Regions from separate parts of the Roseateles amylovorans genome, predicted to be linked through region 2. Evidence: predicted binding sites of a transcription regulator. Region 2 holds the regulator's gene; the other holds the start of a gene.
The links. Region 2 encodes NrdR, which represses ribonucleotide reductase genes. Its sites were predicted from a motif close to CACNANATNTNGTG; they were not measured.
Positions count from the first base shown of each region.

Region 1 (8,315 bases), 2.9 Mb from region 2:
ATCACCGCTTACGGCTCGCCGGAGAACGCGGTGGAAGCGCTGAAGGCCGGCGCCTTTGATTACCTGACCAAGCCGGTGGACCTGCGCCAGTTCCGGATGGTGGTGGCTTCGGCGCTGGGCCGCGTCACCCGTGCCGAAGAAATGGCCGTCCGACCGTCCGGCAGTGCCGCCAGTGCGGCGGCGAACGTCGCGCGCGAGCAGGCCAAGGCGGCCCCACCGGTCTCCATGCCCGGAACGGGCGCGGTGAAGGATGCCTTTCGCGATGGCGCCTCCGATGCCGACGGTCCCGCCTCGCTGCGCGATCCGGTGATGCCGCCGCTGACGCAGACCTCGCCGCCGCCGGCGAGCGCGCCGACCGCCACCGAGCCTTCCGCAGCCGCCGTGCGCAAGCCAGCGGCTACGCGGGCGAAGCCGCCGCTGACCGGTTCGACCTCCGCGCTGGAGCGGCTGGTCGGTGACTCGGTGGCGATGCGCCAAGTGCGCGAACTGATCGAGAAGGTGGCGCGCAGCATGGCGCCGGTGCTGCTCAATGGCGAGTCGGGCACCGGCAAGGAACTGGTGGCGCGCGCCATCCATGATGTGAGCGCGCGCCGGCCGCAGCCGTTCGTCGCGGTGAACTGCGGTGCCATCCCGGAGCAGTTGCTGGAAGCCGAGTTCTTCGGTTATCGCAAGGGCGCTTTCACCGGCGCCACCGAAGACCGCGAGGGCTTCTTCCAAGCCGCGCACGGCGGCACCCTGTTCCTGGATGAAATCGGTGACCTGCCGCTGGCCATGCAGTCCAAGCTGCTGCGCGCGCTGCAGGAACGCTCGGTGCGGCCGGTCGGCGCGGTCGCTGAAATGCCGGTGAATGTGCGGCTGCTCAGCGCCACCCACAAGGATCTGGCGGCTGAAGTCGCGGCCGGACGTTTCCGCCAGGACTTGTATTACCGGCTCAATGTCATCCAGATCCGTGTGCCGCCGCTGCGCGAGCGCATGGAGGACCTGGTACCGATCAGCGCCCGTGTACTGTCGCGCATCGCCGGCGACGCGGGCGTGGAGCCGGTGCCGCAACTGACGCCCGCCGCGTTGGCCGCGCTGGCGCGCTACAGCTTCCCCGGCAATGTGCGCGAGCTGGAGAACCTGCTCCATCGCGCGCTGGCGCTGTCCGGCGGCGACGGCATCGACGTGGCTGACCTCGGCCTGCCCGACAGCCTGTTGGGCGGCCCGGAAGGGGTGGACATCCCCTTCGATGTCGCCGATGCGGTCGAGGTGGTGGCCATGCCGCCCGAGGTCACCGGCTCCGCGCCGCTGCCCACCGATCTGGCGGTCTATCTGGACGATGTGGAGCGCCGCATCCTCCTGCGTGCGCTGGAACAGCATCGCAACAACCGCACCGCCGCCGGCGCCAGCCTGGGTCTGTCGCTGCGGCAGATGCGCTACCGCATGGCCCGGCTGGAGATTTCGCTGGGTGGCGAAGAGGCCTGACGGGCGACGTTCGCACCGTCATCGGTCTTTCTTTTTTCTTTTTGTGCGCGCATAGCGGCCGCTGCGGCGCCCCATCTCCGCACCCGTTGTAGGCCCTCACTTGGGGGTTGTCCTGATCTCCAGCGACACCGCCGTCTTTCGTCATCAAATCGACGCCGTTGAAAGCGCAGCAACGGCGGGCATTTCGCGCGGGTTCGGGGCGCCAGCCCGCGCCAATCCTGGGCTGGCGAAGGCGATATGCGAATCCATCAGGGATGCCGGGGACAGGCCTTGCAGCTAGCGCTGGGATTGATGGGAGTCAAGAGGGTCTGACGCTAGCGGTAGTTGCTTGAAGGTGCTGCGACCCCTAGATATAGTGTTCTGCATGCTATCCTGATGGCTTCGCAAAACGGCGATGAATGCTTCCCTCGCAGCTCCGCACAGCCCCTTGGCGCCCCCGCGCGAAGCTGTGTGGCAGCTTGTTCGTCAGGCCTCCAGGAAGCGCCGTCCAAGCACCCCAAATCAAACACGCCGGACCCGGTGAACTCACCGGGCTAGGCGTCGCTTTTTGTTTTTTCGAACCAGAACATCACGAGGATCCCATGCAGACAGTCGCCGTCACACCGACCGCTGAAGCGGGCTTGGCTCAGGCTCATCGCGAGTCCGCCGCTCCCGTTTCGGGCAGCTATCCGTCGCACCAGATCATTCGCCGCAATGGCGCGGTGGTGCACTTCGAGCCCAGCAAGGTCGCCGTGGCGATGATGAAAGCCTTCCTCGCGGTGCACGGCACCAGCGGCGCGGCCTCGGCCAGCGTGCGGGAGACGGTGGATGCCCTGACCGACTCGGTGGTGCGTGCGCTGCTGCGCTCGCGTCCGGGTGGCGGCACCTTCCACATCGAGGACGTGCAAGACCATGTCGAGCTGGCGCTGATGCGCGGCGGTCACCATGAAGTGGCGCGCGCCTATGTGCTGTACCGCGAGCGTCGGGCACAGGAGCGCCATCGCCAGGGCGAGGTGGAGCAGGCGGCGGTGCTGGAGTCCGGCATCTCGGTGATCGAGAACGGCGTGCGCGTGCCGCTGGACCTGGCCAAGTTGTCGGCCCTGATCGTCTCCAGCTGCGAAGGCCTGGGCGCCGACGTCAAGCCGGACCCGATCCTGTCCGAGACCAAGCGCAACCTGTATGACGGCGTGCCGATCGACGAGGTCTACAAGGCCGCCATCCTGGCCGCCCGCACGCTGATCGAAAAGGATCCCGGCTACACCCGCGCCACCGCTCGCCTGCTGATGCACACCATCCGCCGCGAGATCCTGGGCGAAGAAGTCACCCAGGCCGACATGGTCACGCGTTATGCCGAGTACTTCCCCGGCTTCATCAAGAAGGGTGTGCAGGCTGAGCTGCTGGACGAAAAGCTGCAGCAGTACGACCTGGCCCGCCTGGGCGCCGCCCTGAAGGCCGACCGCGACTTCCAGTTCGACTACCTCGGCCTGCAGACCCTGTTCGACCGCTACTTCCTGCATGTGGACGGCACCCGCATCGAGCTGCCGCAAGCCTTCTTCATGCGCGTGGCCATGGGCCTGGCGCTGAACGAGATCGACCGCGAAGCCCGCGCGATCGAGTTCTACGAAGTCCTGTCGAGCTTCGACTTCATGAGCTCCACCCCGACCCTTTTCAACGCCGGGACCCGCCGTTCGCAGCTGTCGAGCTGCTACCTGACGACGGTGGCCGACGACCTGGACGGTATTTATGAAGCGCTGAAGGAAAACGCGCTGCTGTCGAAGTTCGCCGGCGGCCTGGGCAATGACTGGACCCCTGTCCGCGCGCTGGGCTCGCACATCAAGGGCACCAACGGCAAGAGCCAGGGTGTGGTGCCTTTCCTGAAGGTGGTCAACGACACCGCCGTCGCGGTGAACCAGGGCGGCAAGCGCAAGGGCGCCGTCTGCGCCTATCTGGAAACGTGGCACCTGGACATCGAAGAGTTCCTGGAGCTGCGCAAGAACACCGGTGACGACCGTCGCCGCACCCACGACATGAACACGGCGAACTGGATTCCCGACCTGTTCATGCGCCGAGTGATCGACGGTGGCGACTGGACCCTGTTCAGCCCGTCCACCTGCCCGGACCTGCACGACCTGTTCGGCAAGCCGTTCGAAGTGGCCTACACCGCCTACGAGGCCAAGGCCGACCGCGGCGAAATCAAGCTCTACAAGCGCATGCCGGCCCGCGACCTGTGGCGCAAGATGCTGACCATGCTGTTCGAGACCGGCCATCCCTGGATCACGTTCAAGGACGCCTGCAATGTGCGTTCGCCGCAGCAGCATGTGGGCGTGGTGCACTCGTCCAACCTGTGCACCGAGATCACGCTCAACACCAACGACAACGAAATCGCGGTCTGCAACCTGGGCTCGGTGAACCTGTCGCGCCATCTGAAGGACGGCGCCATCGACCAGGAGAAGCTGAAGAAGACGGTGTCGACGGCGATGCGCATGCTCGACAACGTCATCGACATCAACTACTACGCCGTCAAGAAGGCCCGTGACTCCAACCTGCGCCACCGTCCGGTCGGCCTGGGCATCATGGGCTTCCAGGACGCGCTGTACCAGCTGCGGGTGCCGTACGCCTCCGACGCGGCGGTCCAATTCGCCGACCGTTCGATGGAAGCGGTCTGCTACCACGCCTACTGGGCCTCGACCGACCTGGCCGCCGAGCGCGGACGCTACAGCAGCTATCGTGGCTCGCTGTGGGACCGCGGCATCCTGCCGATCGACTCCCTGGACCTGCTGGCCGAAGCCCGCGGTGGTTATGTGGATGTGGACCGCTCGTCGACGCTGGACTGGGATTCGCTGCGCGCCAAGATCGCCCGCGACGGCATGCGCAACAGCAACTGCGTGGCCATCGCGCCGACCGCGACCATCTCCAACATCATCGGCGTGGATGCCTCGATCGAACCCTGCTTCGGCAACCTGTCGGTCAAGTCCAACCTGTCGGGCGAGTTCACCGTGGTGAATGAATGCCTGGTCCGCGACCTGAAGGCGCTGGGCCTGTGGGACGACGTGATGGTCATGGACCTGAAGCACTTCGACGGCTCGCTGCGCCGCATCGACCGGGTGCCCGAAGAGCTCAAGCAGCTCTATGCGACTGCCTTCGAGATCGATCCGGTCTGGCTGGTGGAAGCCGCGGCCCGTCGCCAGAAGTGGATCGACCAGGCCCAGAGCCTGAACATCTACATGGCCGGTGCCTCGGGCAAGCGCCTGGACGAGACCTACAAGCTGGCGTGGCAGCGTGGCCTGAAGACCACCTACTACCTCCGCACGATGGGTGCGACGCATGCCGAGAAGAGCACGGTGCAGAACGCCGGTCAGCTCAACTCGGTGAGCAGCTCCGCGGGTGGCAGCTACCAGGCCGCCGCCGCGCCGATCGCGGCTGCCGCAGCCGCCGACGTGGCGGTGAACGACGACACGCCGGCCACCGATGTGAAGTTCTGCGCCATCGACGACCCGGGCTGCGAAGCCTGCCAGTGAGGATGTGAACCCCGCAAGGCGCGCGGCGGCATTCGCTGCCGCAAGCCTTGCGGAACGACCGGTGCATCGCACGTGTCAACGTGTGTCGGCGCACCGGTCGAATCCTCGCGATGCGAGTGTTCATCGATGTTCTCGGCCGTTGCATGACGGCGGTGAATGATCGATGAACGCTTGATCAGGGGGTGAGCGAACGCAGTTGGCGAGGGGTCGTCGCATCGATATTCGATGCGGACCAGCAACAGCGAAGCGGCGCCGAAGTCAAGAAGTCCTTTGTGTTTGAACACAACACTCCGATAATCCGCGACCATAGGAAGACCACCATGTTGGTTTGGGAAGAAGACCGTAAACCCACGAGCAGCGCGCTGAATGCCGGCGCATCGATCAACGCAGCGACCGCATCGGTTGCGCGTGAAGGCGTCGCCACCGCTGCCGCATCCGCCACTGCCGCTGACCCCAGCGCGCAAGCACCGAGCGCGCGTCGTGTGAACGTCGCGGACAAACGCATCATCAACGGCCAGACCGACGTCAACCAGCTCGTCCCCTTCAAGTACAAGTGGGCCTGGGAAAAGTATCTGGCCACCTGCGCGAATCACTGGATGCCGCAGGAAGTGAACATGTCCCGCGACATCGCGCTGTGGAAGGACCCGAACGGTCTGACCGAGGATGAGCGCCGCGTCATCAAGCGCAACCTCGGCTTCTTCGTCACCGCGGATTCGCTGGCGGCCAACAACATCGTGCTGGGCACCTACCGCCACATCACCGCGCCCGAAGCCCGCCAGTTCCTGCTGCGCCAGGCTTTCGAAGAAGCGATCCACACCCACGCCTACCAATACATCGTCGAGTCGCTGGGTTTGGACGAGAGCGAAATCTTCAACGCCTATCACGAGGTGAAGTCGATCCGCGACAAGGACGAATTCCTGATCCCGTTCATCGACGCGATCATGGACCCCAACTTCGTCACGGGCACGCCGGAGAACGACCAGACGCTGCTGAAGTCGCTGATCGTCTTCGCCTGCCTGATGGAAGGTTTGTTCTTCTACGTCGGCTTCACCCAGATCCTGGCGCTGGGTCGTCAGAACAAGATGACCGGCGCGGCCGAGCAGTACCAGTACATCCTGCGCGACGAGTCGATGCACTGCAATTTCGGCATCGACCTGATCAACCAGATCAAGCTGGAGAATCCTCATCTCTGGACGCCGGAATTCCGCGTCGAGATCAAGGACCTGTTCCAGCAAGCGGTCGAACTCGAATATCGCTATGCCGAAGACACCATGCCGCGCGGCGTGCTGGGTCTGAATGCGGCGATGTTCAAGGGCTATCTGCGTTACATCGCGAACCGTCGCGCCACCCAGATCGGTCTGGAGGCGCTGTTCCCGAACGAAGAGAACCCCTTCCCCTGGATGAGCGAAATGATCGACTTGAAGAAGGAACGCAACTTCTTCGAGACGCGAGTCATCGAATACCAATCGGGCGGCGCCCTGTCCTGGGATTGACCAGGACCGGAGCGACCCTCGGAGTGTTGTTTGCTGATGAGATCAAGCTTGGCGATGCATCCACCGACCGACGCAGAAGCGGCGGCGATGCATCGCACCCTGATTCACCGCACCGCGGCGCAACTCCCGCGACTCGTGGGTGGTGAATACCTGCACTGTCATCAACCGGTTGATGTCGGGCAGGGATTTTTCTACTTGATCAAGGAGAACTGAAATGGCAACTGCGAAGAAGGCCGCTCCGGCCAAGAAGGCCCCGGCCAAGAAGGCCGCCGCTGTGAAGAAGGCCGCTCCGGCCAAGAAGGTCGCCGCCGCGAAGAAGCCGGCCGCCAAGAAGGCCGCTCCGGCCAAGAAGGCTGCTCCGGCGAAGAAGGTTGTGGCCGCCAAGAAGGCTGCTCCGGCCAAGAAGGCTGCGGCTGCGAAGAAGGCTGCTCCGGCGAAGAAGGTTGTGGCCGCCAAGAAGGCTGTTCCGGCCAAGAAGGTCGCTGCTGCGAAGAAGGCTGCTCCGGCGAAGAAGGTTGTGGCCGCCAAGAAGGCCGCTCCGGCCAAGAAGGCTGCTGCGCCTGCGAAGAAGGCCTCTGCCGCCAAGAAGCCGCCCGTCAAGGCTGTTGCCAAGGCTGCGAAGCCCGCTGCTGCCAAGAAGGCTGCAGCCAAGCCTGCCGCTGCCGCCAAGCCCGCTGCGAAGCCGGCCGCCAAGAAGGCCGCCCCGAAGAAGGCTGCCGCCAAGCCTGCGCCTGCTGCCAAGCCTGCGCCTGCCGCCAAGCCTGCTGCTGCAGCGCCTGCCCCGGCTGCCAAGACCGCGCTGAGCCCGCAAGCCGCCTGGCCGTTCCCGACGGGCAACAAGCCCTGAGCGATGTGATCCAGGAGCCGGGTGCGCTGCATCCGGCTCTGCGGATCGAGCTTGCATCCGGCCTCGGCCAGATGCCTCAAACCCGGCGAAAGCCGGGTTTTTTCTTGGGCGCGTGATCGGTGACGTCGACCCTCCTGTCGACGGGGGACGGATCTCCGAGAATCTTCGAGGATCTCCTCTGAGGGCTTCTTCTGAGGGGCTCTTCTGAGAATGTCTGCCGATCTCTCTGGGGCCGCCGTGATCGGCCCGGGACGATCAGGGGTAGAACAGCTCGACGGTATAGCCGCTGATCTTCAGGGCGCCGCTGTCGAAGACGACTTGCGCCTGCTGGTCGGTGCCGGCGGACATGGCCGGCTTGGTGGCCTGCAACTCGGCCGGCGAGAGCATGCGCCGCACGACCAACTGGCCCGCCGCATCGGTCAGGCTGAGGTCCACCCACGGTTGCGCCACATCCCAGTTGCTGCGATTGCGCAGGCTCAGGCTCAGCCGGTAGTGGTTGTCGCCGCCGCCGGCGGGATTGAGGCTGCTGCTCTCGACGCTCAAGGCTTCGATGTGCTGCCAGGGCCGCAGCTCCTGACCCATGGCGCGGGCGACCGTGACCAGGGTGGGTCGCACGCCCGGATACTGCGCCGCGATCGCCTCGCGCGAGTGCCAGACGCCTTGCCCGACCAGGCTAAGTCCCAGCAGCGTCGCGACCGTGCCCAGCGCAATGCGCACGGCCGGTCGATGCCAGCGCTGTGCCGATTCGGCCTGGCGCAGGAAGTTGGGCATGGCCGCTGGCGTGGCCATGGGCGCGTCGGCTTGCGCCTCCTCGGTCCGTTTCGCCTTCTTGCGCGCCTTCTTGGCGGCCTTGGTGTCTTCTGCCGGTGGCTCAGCAGGTGCTGGTACCGGCTCTGCCGCCGCGGGTGAGGGATCGAAGCTCGGCTCCTGCGAATGCAGTTGAGCCGCTGTGGCCGGGCTCAGCGCCAGCAGCACATCGGGCCGCTCATCGTCGGGGATCGGCGGCGGCAGTTC
Region 1 is NZ_CP104562.2:5,439,023-5,447,337, reverse strand. It holds gene N4261_RS22580 (sigma-54-dependent transcriptional regulator) at 1-1,464, shown strand, start outside; gene N4261_RS22575 (ribonucleoside-diphosphate reductase subunit alpha) at 2,046-4,961, shown strand; gene N4261_RS22570 (ribonucleotide-diphosphate reductase subunit beta) at 5,282-6,454, shown strand; gene N4261_RS22565 (hypothetical protein) at 6,509-6,667, shown strand; gene N4261_RS22560 (histone) at 6,669-7,301, shown strand; gene N4261_RS22555 (zinc-ribbon and DUF3426 domain-containing protein) at 7,557-8,315, opposite strand, start outside.
Region 1: a site for NrdR is predicted at 1,809-1,822, ahead of N4261_RS22575 (ribonucleoside-diphosphate reductase subunit alpha). Genes of this name have one in related genera too.

Region 2 (8,315 bases):
GGTCTCCAGCGGACGCTGGGCGATGCGCTGGACGATCGATTCGTTGCGGCTGCGGTACTCGATCAGGTCGGCAATCGTGCCGATCTTCAGGCCGTGCTGCTCGGCGAAGACTTCCAGATCGGGCAGACGGGCCATGGTGCCGTCGTCGTTCATGATCTCGCAGATCACGCCGGCGGGCGACAGGCCGGCCATGCGCGACAGGTCGCAGCCGGCTTCGGTATGGCCGGCGCGCATCAGCACGCCGCCGTCCTGGGCTTGCAGCGGGAAGATATGGCCCGGCTGGACCAGGTCGGTCGGCACGGCGCCCTTGGCGACGGCGGCCTGGACGGTGCGGGCACGGTCGGCGGCGGAAATGCCAGTGGTCACGCCGGTGGCCGCTTCGATCGAGACGGTGAAGGCGGTGCCGTGCTTGGTGCCGTTGCGCGTGGCCATCGGCGGCAGCTGCAGTTGCTCGCAGCGGTCGCGGGTGAGCGTCAGGCAGATCAGGCCACGGCCGTACTTGGCCATGAAGTTGATGGCTTCAGGGGTGACGTGGTCCGCGGCCAGGACGAGGTCACCCTCGTTCTCGCGGTCTTCTTCGTCGACCAGGATGACCATGCGGCCGGCCGCCAGTTCGGCGACCAGCTCAGGAATCGGAGAAATAGGCATGGGCGGGATTGTAGGCGGGTAGGGGCCGGGCAAGGGCTGCGGGGATTAGGGCGGAGTCACTGGGCCGGGACTCTGCGCTTGATGGGTTCGATGGCAGACAGGCCCGGCTGAATTCGGTGGGGTGATGAGCGCTGAGGCTGTGTGGACCTCGCGACTAGAGAGGCGGGCTGCTGCCGGCGGGCCGCAGGCGCAGCCGCAGATCGCCCTCCAGCACCGTGCTGTCCAGCAGCGTGAAGCGGGGGGCGGCTTCCAGGGCGGTCAGCGCACCGAGATCCACCATGCCGCGTCCGTCGCCCATCAGCAGCGGGGCCACGTAAAGCAGCAATTCATCGACCAGGCCGGCGCGCAGCAGCGAGCCGTTGAGCTTGTAGCCGGCTTCGATGTGCAGTTCGTTGATGCCGCGCTGTCCCAGGTCGCGAATGGCCACCGCCAGGTCGACCTTGCCGGGCTTGTCATCGGCGCCGGGCGTGGCCACCAGTTCGGCGCCGTGCGCGGCCAGGATGGCGCCCCTCGGGCCGGGATCGGGCAGGGCGTGATAGATCAGCAACTGGCCCGGCGGCTGCAGGAGCCGGGCCTGGGGTGAGAGCTCCAGACGGGAGTCGATCAGTACCCGCTGCGGCTGCCTGGCGGTCTGGACCTCGCGGACATCCATCCGGGGATCGTCCTCGCGGGCGGTGCCGATGCCGGTCAACACCGCACCGGCGCGCCGGCGCCACGCATGGCCGTCACGGCGAGCCGCCGGGCCGGTGATCCATTTGCTGACGCCGTTGGCGAGCGCGGTGCGACCGTCCAGCGAGGCGGCGACCTTCATGCGCACGAACGGCCGGCCCCGTTGCATCCTGGACAGGAAACCCAGGTTGAGCTCACTTGCCGCCACGGCCAAGGGATGCGCCACCGGCAGCAGCTCGGCGCGGACACCGGCGGCATGCAGCCGCGCGAGGCCCTGGCCGGCGACCAGCGGATTGGGGTCGCCCAGTGCGCTGACCACCCGGGCGATGCCTGCCGCGATCAGGGCATCACAGCAGGGCGGGGTGCGGCCGTGATGGGCACAGGGTTCCAGCGTGACGTAAGCCGTGGCACCGCGAACATCTGCGCCTTGTTCTTGGGCATCGCGCAAGGCCATGACTTCGGCGTGGGCCTGACCCGCGGCTTGGGTATGGCCCTGGCCGAGCAGTCGGCCATCGGTGCTGACGATCACGCAGCCGACGCGCGGATTCGGATCGGTCAGGCCGATCGCCTGTTCCGCGAGGGCCAAGGCCTGTTGCAGCCAGGGCTCATCGTCAGGGCGTGGCAGGCTGGTGAAGGGGGGGGACGCATGCATGGCGCGCAGTCTAGCCGTCTGCCCGCAGCAGCCACAGGGTCAGGCCGGGGTCGTGGTCAAGGATCAAGGTCTCGAGTGACAGGTTCTGGGCTTGGCCGGCACGGTCGCGCCACTGCGCGTCGATCCGGACGGCGCGCACGGGCAGGGGATCTGCAAGCGCGGAGTCGACCGGGGCCGGACCATGGCTGCCGCCGCCACCGCCACCGCCACCGCCAGCGGCCGTCGAGGGAAGGATGCTCATGAGCGGCTGGCTCTTGGCATGCAGCTCGATGATGGCGGACGGCCCCTCCCATCGCAGCGGCAGGCTGCTGACATCCGCCCGCGGCGAGCGCAGTCGTTCGAGCTCCTGCCGGGCGAGCTGCAAGGATTCGTATTGGTGGCGGACCTCATCGGTGGCCAAGCGCAGGTGGAATTGCCATGCGGCCAAACCGGCGACACCGATCGCCATCAGCGCGATGGCGATCAACGCTTCCAGCAGGGCGATCCCAGATTGCGTGATGCGACAGCTGGGGCGATCCAAGCCAGCCTTGCATCCCTTGGCGATCTCGCCGGTTGGCTTACGCGATGGTTGGGGCCGGTTCAGGGGGCGCGCGGTGGACCGGTTGGCGTGCCGGATTGAAGGCCTGGATGGGGGGCGGCTTGCGGGCGGACATGAGGACTGACATGAGGACCGGCATGAGCACCGGCAGGCGGGCCGGCATGCGGGCCGCGCACTGGGCCGGATGGATCGGGTCGCTGTCATTGCACGGGCGTCCATCCGCCGGGCACGGGAAGGTAGCTGCCCATCTGTCGGCTGATGCGCTGGAGCACTTCCGGATCGTGCTGCAGGTTGACCGAGTCGGCGACTGCCCAGTCCGCGTCGGTCACCATCGCGCCGTGCAGGGTGGACAGGGTGCCGGCTGGGGGATGCCAGGCGATGCCGTTCCTCGCGTAGAGCAGGCCGGTGAGATGCATGGCCGCCCAGATGTCGAGCTGGCCGTCCACCAGGAGCACCAGCGGGGCGTCGATGGAGGAGGCCGGCAGCGGCTCATGCAGCGACAGGTCGCCCTCCACCCACAAGAGGCGGCGGCCGCGCGACAGGGCCAACTGCAGATCGGCGGAGCAATCGCCGGCGCAGCGCAGGCGGCTGACGGCGGGCTGCTGGCGATAGCGTCCTGCGGGATAGCCAAACACCCGCTGGAAGGCGCCGGCGCCGGATTCCACCGAGGACTGGGGCGGGCGCCGCAACGCGCTCAGCAGCGCCAGATGCTGCGAGTGCTCGGCCCAACCCATCGGGCCAAGCAGACCGTGATCGTCCGATCCCGGGTCCTCACAGGCGATGCCGCGGTCGCTGCAGCCGCGAGCCACGAGCCGAAGCTGTCCGGGCGGGCCGGCGTCGGCGAAGCGGATGCTGAACATGGGCCGGAAGGAGGGCGCGGTCGCGGTAATGCTCGGGTCCGTATCGCCCGGCAGCGGTTCGGCGCTGTCGCACCGGCATTCCCAGCGCTGCGGGCCGGTGTTGACGCAGGCGGCGGCTGGTGGCGAACCGGCCGGGCGTGCGCGATGGAAGTGGTCTCCATCGATGCGCAGCGCCCGGGCGCGGAAATCCCGGAGGTCCGGCAACGACTCGGCGCCGCCGGCTGCTGAGGATGGACCGGACGGCATCGGCGCCTGAAACGCAGGCCGACATTGCCCGTCGATGCGGCCGGTGTTGAGCATCGCGGTGGCCCATGCAAGACCCGCTTCAGCAGCTTCCGCCGCCAAGGCGGCCCGGAGGTCATTGCCGGCCACGCGCTGTGCGACGGTGAGATGTCGCCCTGCCCAGACCGCTGCCAGGGAGAGGACGAACAGCAGGAGCACGCACAGCAACAAGGTGGCCATGCCGCGTTCGGGAGGTGGGCGTGGCGTCATGGGCAGCTTTCCGTGAGGTGGTCGTTGCGCAGGCGGGTCAGCAGGTCGATCTGGTGTCGCACCGTGGCGTCGTGGCTCGCTTGGGCCACCAGTCGAAGTCGGACGCTCCGGACCTCCAGCGATCCGCGGCAGGGCGATGAGCTGCCTGGTGCTGAGGGTGGACGGCTGCCGACGCCCACGGCCGGCGCCGAGGTTGTCGGATCGGCGGTGAAGGGGCTGATGATCAGATCGGCGCGGAAACGGTCCACGCGCATCAAGGCGGGATCGGTCAGCGGCTGGAAGCGGGATCCGGTGAGTTGGTCCAGGCGTCCGTCGATCCATCGCAGCCCCGAGAGCTCGTTGCCCTTGGGTGGCAAGGGCGCGATGGGCGGCAGTGGCGCAACCGGGTGCGACGACGTACCGTTCGACGTGCCGCCCGATGCGCCGCCGCCGGGGCCCGGGGAGGGGCCCGGCTCAGCGCCGGACGCGTCGTCGCGGGAAAAGCTGTAGCTGAGCCGCTGGTCGGGATCAGTGAGGTCGATGGCGGTCTGCAGGTTGGCGGGGGGTGTGGGGCGCTCGGGTGACCACACCAGATCCTGCGGTCGGCCATGTCCGCCCGCCCGCCGCAGATCACGTTGGATCATGTCGGCCACGGCGCGCAGTTCCTGCTGCATCTGCAACTCGATCACCATCTTGTGGTGTTCACCGAGTTGAATGCCGGACCAGGCGGTGGCGCCGGCCAGCACGATCAAGCCCACGGTGAGGCCGACCATCAACTCGACCAGGCTGAAGCCGCTCATCTGGGTTCGGGCGACCGTGCGCCGGCGTGGCTCGCTCCGTGCGGTTCTGCGGCGCGATGGATGTTTGGCGAGAGCGTCAGCGTGGCTGCAGTCGTTCATGGGGATTCCTGTCTGGTTTGAGGCGTTGCTCATCCCGGGTGGCTCATCCCGGGTGGCTCAGACGGGCCAGCAATGGTCCGAGCGATCGTTGCCCTCGGCATCGAAGGCTTGGCGGCGGGACTCGCCCTGTTCCAGTCGAAGTCGCAGCCGTTGGCAATGGCGGTCTTTCACCTGGTCGCCGAGGGCGAGGGCTTCCAGGATGAATCCCGACGCAGAAGCCTCCACCAGCTGAAGCCGGTACCGCGCCTGGGGCGTCAGCGATGGCGCGGACAGCTCCTCCAGGGTCGACGCGTAGCGCGGATGGCGGCTGCGAAAGCGCTCCTGGGTGACCTGGAGCTGGCTGAGGGCCTGGATCGCCTCGGCGCGGAAGGCCTTCAGCACATGCTGTCGATAGCTGGGCAGCGCGATCGACAGCAGGACGCCGACGAGCAGCAAGGCAACCAGCAACTCGATCAGGGTGAGGCCGCGGTGAGCGGTCAGCCTTGACGGTTGCCGGCGGTGGGCGCGCGCAGCAGGCGCATGGATGCGGGGCGGCGGACTCATGCGCATCTCGGCAAGCGGGGCGAGGCGCTCTCGGTGGCGCAACTGCGGGCGCGACCGGTGATGGCCACGATGTGCCGCACCTCGCCGAGGCCTTCCTGCCTCACTTGAATGGTCGCCGCCATGGAGGCGGTGCCGTAGCGGCCGCTGAACAGCAGTGAGGTGACGTTGGCCCGCACCACGGGCTGACCGGGCGCGCGCGGCCATTGGACCTGCTTGATCGCCTGGGCGCCCGGCTGGCATTGCACCGGGCCGCTCGCCTGGCACTGGCAGCCCATCACCTGTCCCAAGTGGAGGACGTAGCAACTGCCGGCGGCGGTCTCGCCAAAGCGGATGTTGACGTTGCGTGCCCCTTGTTGTGCTTCACTGCGCGCTTGCTGCAGGTCGCTCAACACGGTCTGCGCGACATGCCCCAGGCGCTGCTGATGCACCCATTGCCGCAGCGGTGGGGCGGCGATGGTCACCAGCACCGCCAGGATGGCGACGCAGGCCAGGGACTCGATCAGGCTGAAGCCGCGAGTCGGCCGGATGGCGTCCGAGCGTACCGCCGTAGCCGAAGCCGCATTCGAATCCGAATCCAGATCCGAGGTGGACGGGACGTTAGAGGAGGGAGAGCGATGTCGCCACATGGACGCTTTCCAGAGAGTGCGGCCAGATGCCGCGATGACTGGAACTCTAGGAAAACGAGGCGCCCGCCGCGTCGCCATGAGGTGGGTAGCCGAGGCCCGCCGGAGAGGGCGTTCTTCCGGGGGGGATTCGTGTGCGTCAATGAAAAAGGCCTCCCGTGGGGGAGGCCTTCGTGTGAGGTCTGGGAGAGTGCTGAGGGCGCTGAGGGGCCCGAGGGCTCGTACGGGGCGCAGATTGCCTCGGTCTTGACGGCGGCGCCTGGTTGGGGCGCCTGCTCGCTCCGGTCCTCAGATGTCCCGGATCAGCTGGCGGAACTCGTCCACATCCTCGAAGCTGCGATAGACCGATGCGAAGCGCACATAGGCCACCTTGTCGATGCGCTTGAGCTCGCGCATGACATGCTCGCCCAGCTTAGTCGACGGGATTTCGCGCACGCCGCTGGTCAGCAGCTTTTCCTGGATGCGCTCCAGCGCGGCGTCGATCTGCTCGATGGAGACGGGTCGCTTGCGCAGCGCCAACGACATGGACGCGCGCAGCTTGCCCATGTCGAAGTCGGCGCGGGTGCCGTCCTTCTTCACCACCATGGGCAGCGCGATTTCGGCCCGCTCATAGGTGGTGAAGCGCTTTTCGCAGGACGCGCAGCGGCGCCGCCGGCGCACCACGTCGCCTTCATCCGACTCGCGGGTTTCCGACACCTGGGTGTCGCCATGACCGCAGAAGGGGCAGCGCATGCGCCTCGGCCTTTCAGCGGTAGACCGGGAACTGGCGGGTCAGTGCGGCGACCTTCGCGCGCACCGTGGCCAGATTGGCCTCGTCGTGCGGGTTGTCCAGCACGTCGGCGATCAGATGGGCGGTGGCGCGCACCTGCTCTTCCTTGAAGCCGCGGGTGGTCATGGCGGGGGTGCCCAGGCGGATGCCGCTGGTGACCATCGGCTTTTGCGGGTCGTTGGGGATGCCGTTCTTGTTGCAGGTCATGTGCGCGGCGCCCAGGATGGCCTCGGCTTCCTTGCCGGTGAGGTTCTTGGGGCGCAGGTCGACCAGCATCACATGGCTTTCGGTGCGACCGGAGACGATGCGCAGGCCGCGTTCGATCAGGGTGTCCGCCAGCACCTTGGCATTGGCGACCACTTGCTGCTGGTAGGTCTTGAACTCGGGCGTGAGGGCTTCCTTGAAAGCCACGGCCTTGCCGGCGATGACATGCATCAGCGGGCCGCCCTGGATGCCGGGGAAGATGGCCGAGTTGATCTTCTTGGCGATCGCCTCGTCGTTCATCAGGATGATGCCGCCGCGCGGGCCGCGCAGGCTCTTGTGGGTGGTCGAGGTGACCACGTCGGCATGGGGCATCGGGTTCGGATAGACGCCGGCGGCGATCAGGCCGGCGTAGTGGGCCATGTCCACCATGAAGTAGGCGCCGATTTCCTTGGCGATCTTGCCGAAGCGCTCGAAGTCGATGCGCAGGGCGTAGGCGGAGGCGCCGGCGATGATCAGCTTGGGCTTCTTCTCACGGGCGAGGGCTTCCATCGCGTCGTAGTCGATCTCTTCCTTGTCGTCCAGACCGTAGGAGATCACGTTGAACCACTTGCCGCTCATGTTGAGGGGCATGCCGTGGGTGAGGTGGCCGCCTTCGGCCAGGCTCATGCCCATGATGGTGTCGCCGGGCTGGAGCAGGGCGAAGAACACGCCCTGGTTGGCTTGCGAGCCGGAATTGGGTTGCACGTTGGCGAACTCGGCGCCGAACAGTTGCTTGAGGCGGTCGATGGCGAGTTGTTCGACGATGTCGACGTATTCGCAGCCGCCGTAGTAGCGCTTGCCGGGATAGCCTTCGGCGTACTTGTTGGTCAGCTGGCTGCCTTGGGCTTCCATCACTGCCGGGGAGGTGTAGTTCTCGGAGGCGATCAGCTCGATGTGGTCTTCCTGGCGCCGGGTTTCCTGCTGGATGGCGGCGAAGACTTCGGCGTCGACGTTGGCGAGGGTTTGTTGTGTGCGATCGAACATGATGAGGTCGGCTCAAGGGTTGGCGCCGCCCGACCGTCCATGCCTGGCCCTGTGGATGCGGCAGCGGCACGGCACGCGGACAGGCGGGGAGGGACGGTGAGTAGCGGCCCAGGCGAACGGCACGGACGGCGGGAGACATCTCCAGCCGCTCGCGCTCCCCGGTGGTGACCCACCTCGGCCTCGCCACGACGCTCAAAGAAGCTTGAGCGGCGGGGAGTCCTGATCGCCAGTTGCGCGAAGCTCGCAGTGTAGCCGCAGCCGCCCGCTCACAGTCGCATCCGCACCATCACGGTGAATGGATCCGAGGGACATCTTCCGCCAAAGGGACACCGAGGCGGAAAAAGAAAAAGGCGGCAAAGCTCGCCGCCCATCAAGCGGAGCAAGGAGACCCGGCTCCGATGGGCTCGTGCTCGCCC
Region 2 is NZ_CP104562.2:2,506,776-2,515,090, forward strand. It holds gene ribBA (bifunctional 3,4-dihydroxy-2-butanone-4-phosphate synthase/GTP cyclohydrolase II) at 1-648, opposite strand, end outside; gene ribD (bifunctional diaminohydroxyphosphoribosylaminopyrimidine deaminase/5-amino-6-(5-phosphoribosylamino)uracil reductase RibD) at 803-1,969, opposite strand; gene N4261_RS10665 (type IV pilus modification PilV family protein) at 1,980-2,489, opposite strand; gene N4261_RS10670 (hypothetical protein) at 2,708-3,859, opposite strand; gene N4261_RS10675 (PilW family protein) at 3,856-4,638, opposite strand; gene N4261_RS10680 (type IV pilin protein) at 4,795-5,280, opposite strand; gene N4261_RS10685 (GspH/FimT family pseudopilin) at 5,277-5,906, opposite strand; gene nrdR (transcriptional regulator NrdR) at 6,192-6,635, opposite strand; gene glyA (serine hydroxymethyltransferase) at 6,649-7,899, opposite strand; ZMP/ZTP riboswitch at 7,999-8,143, opposite strand.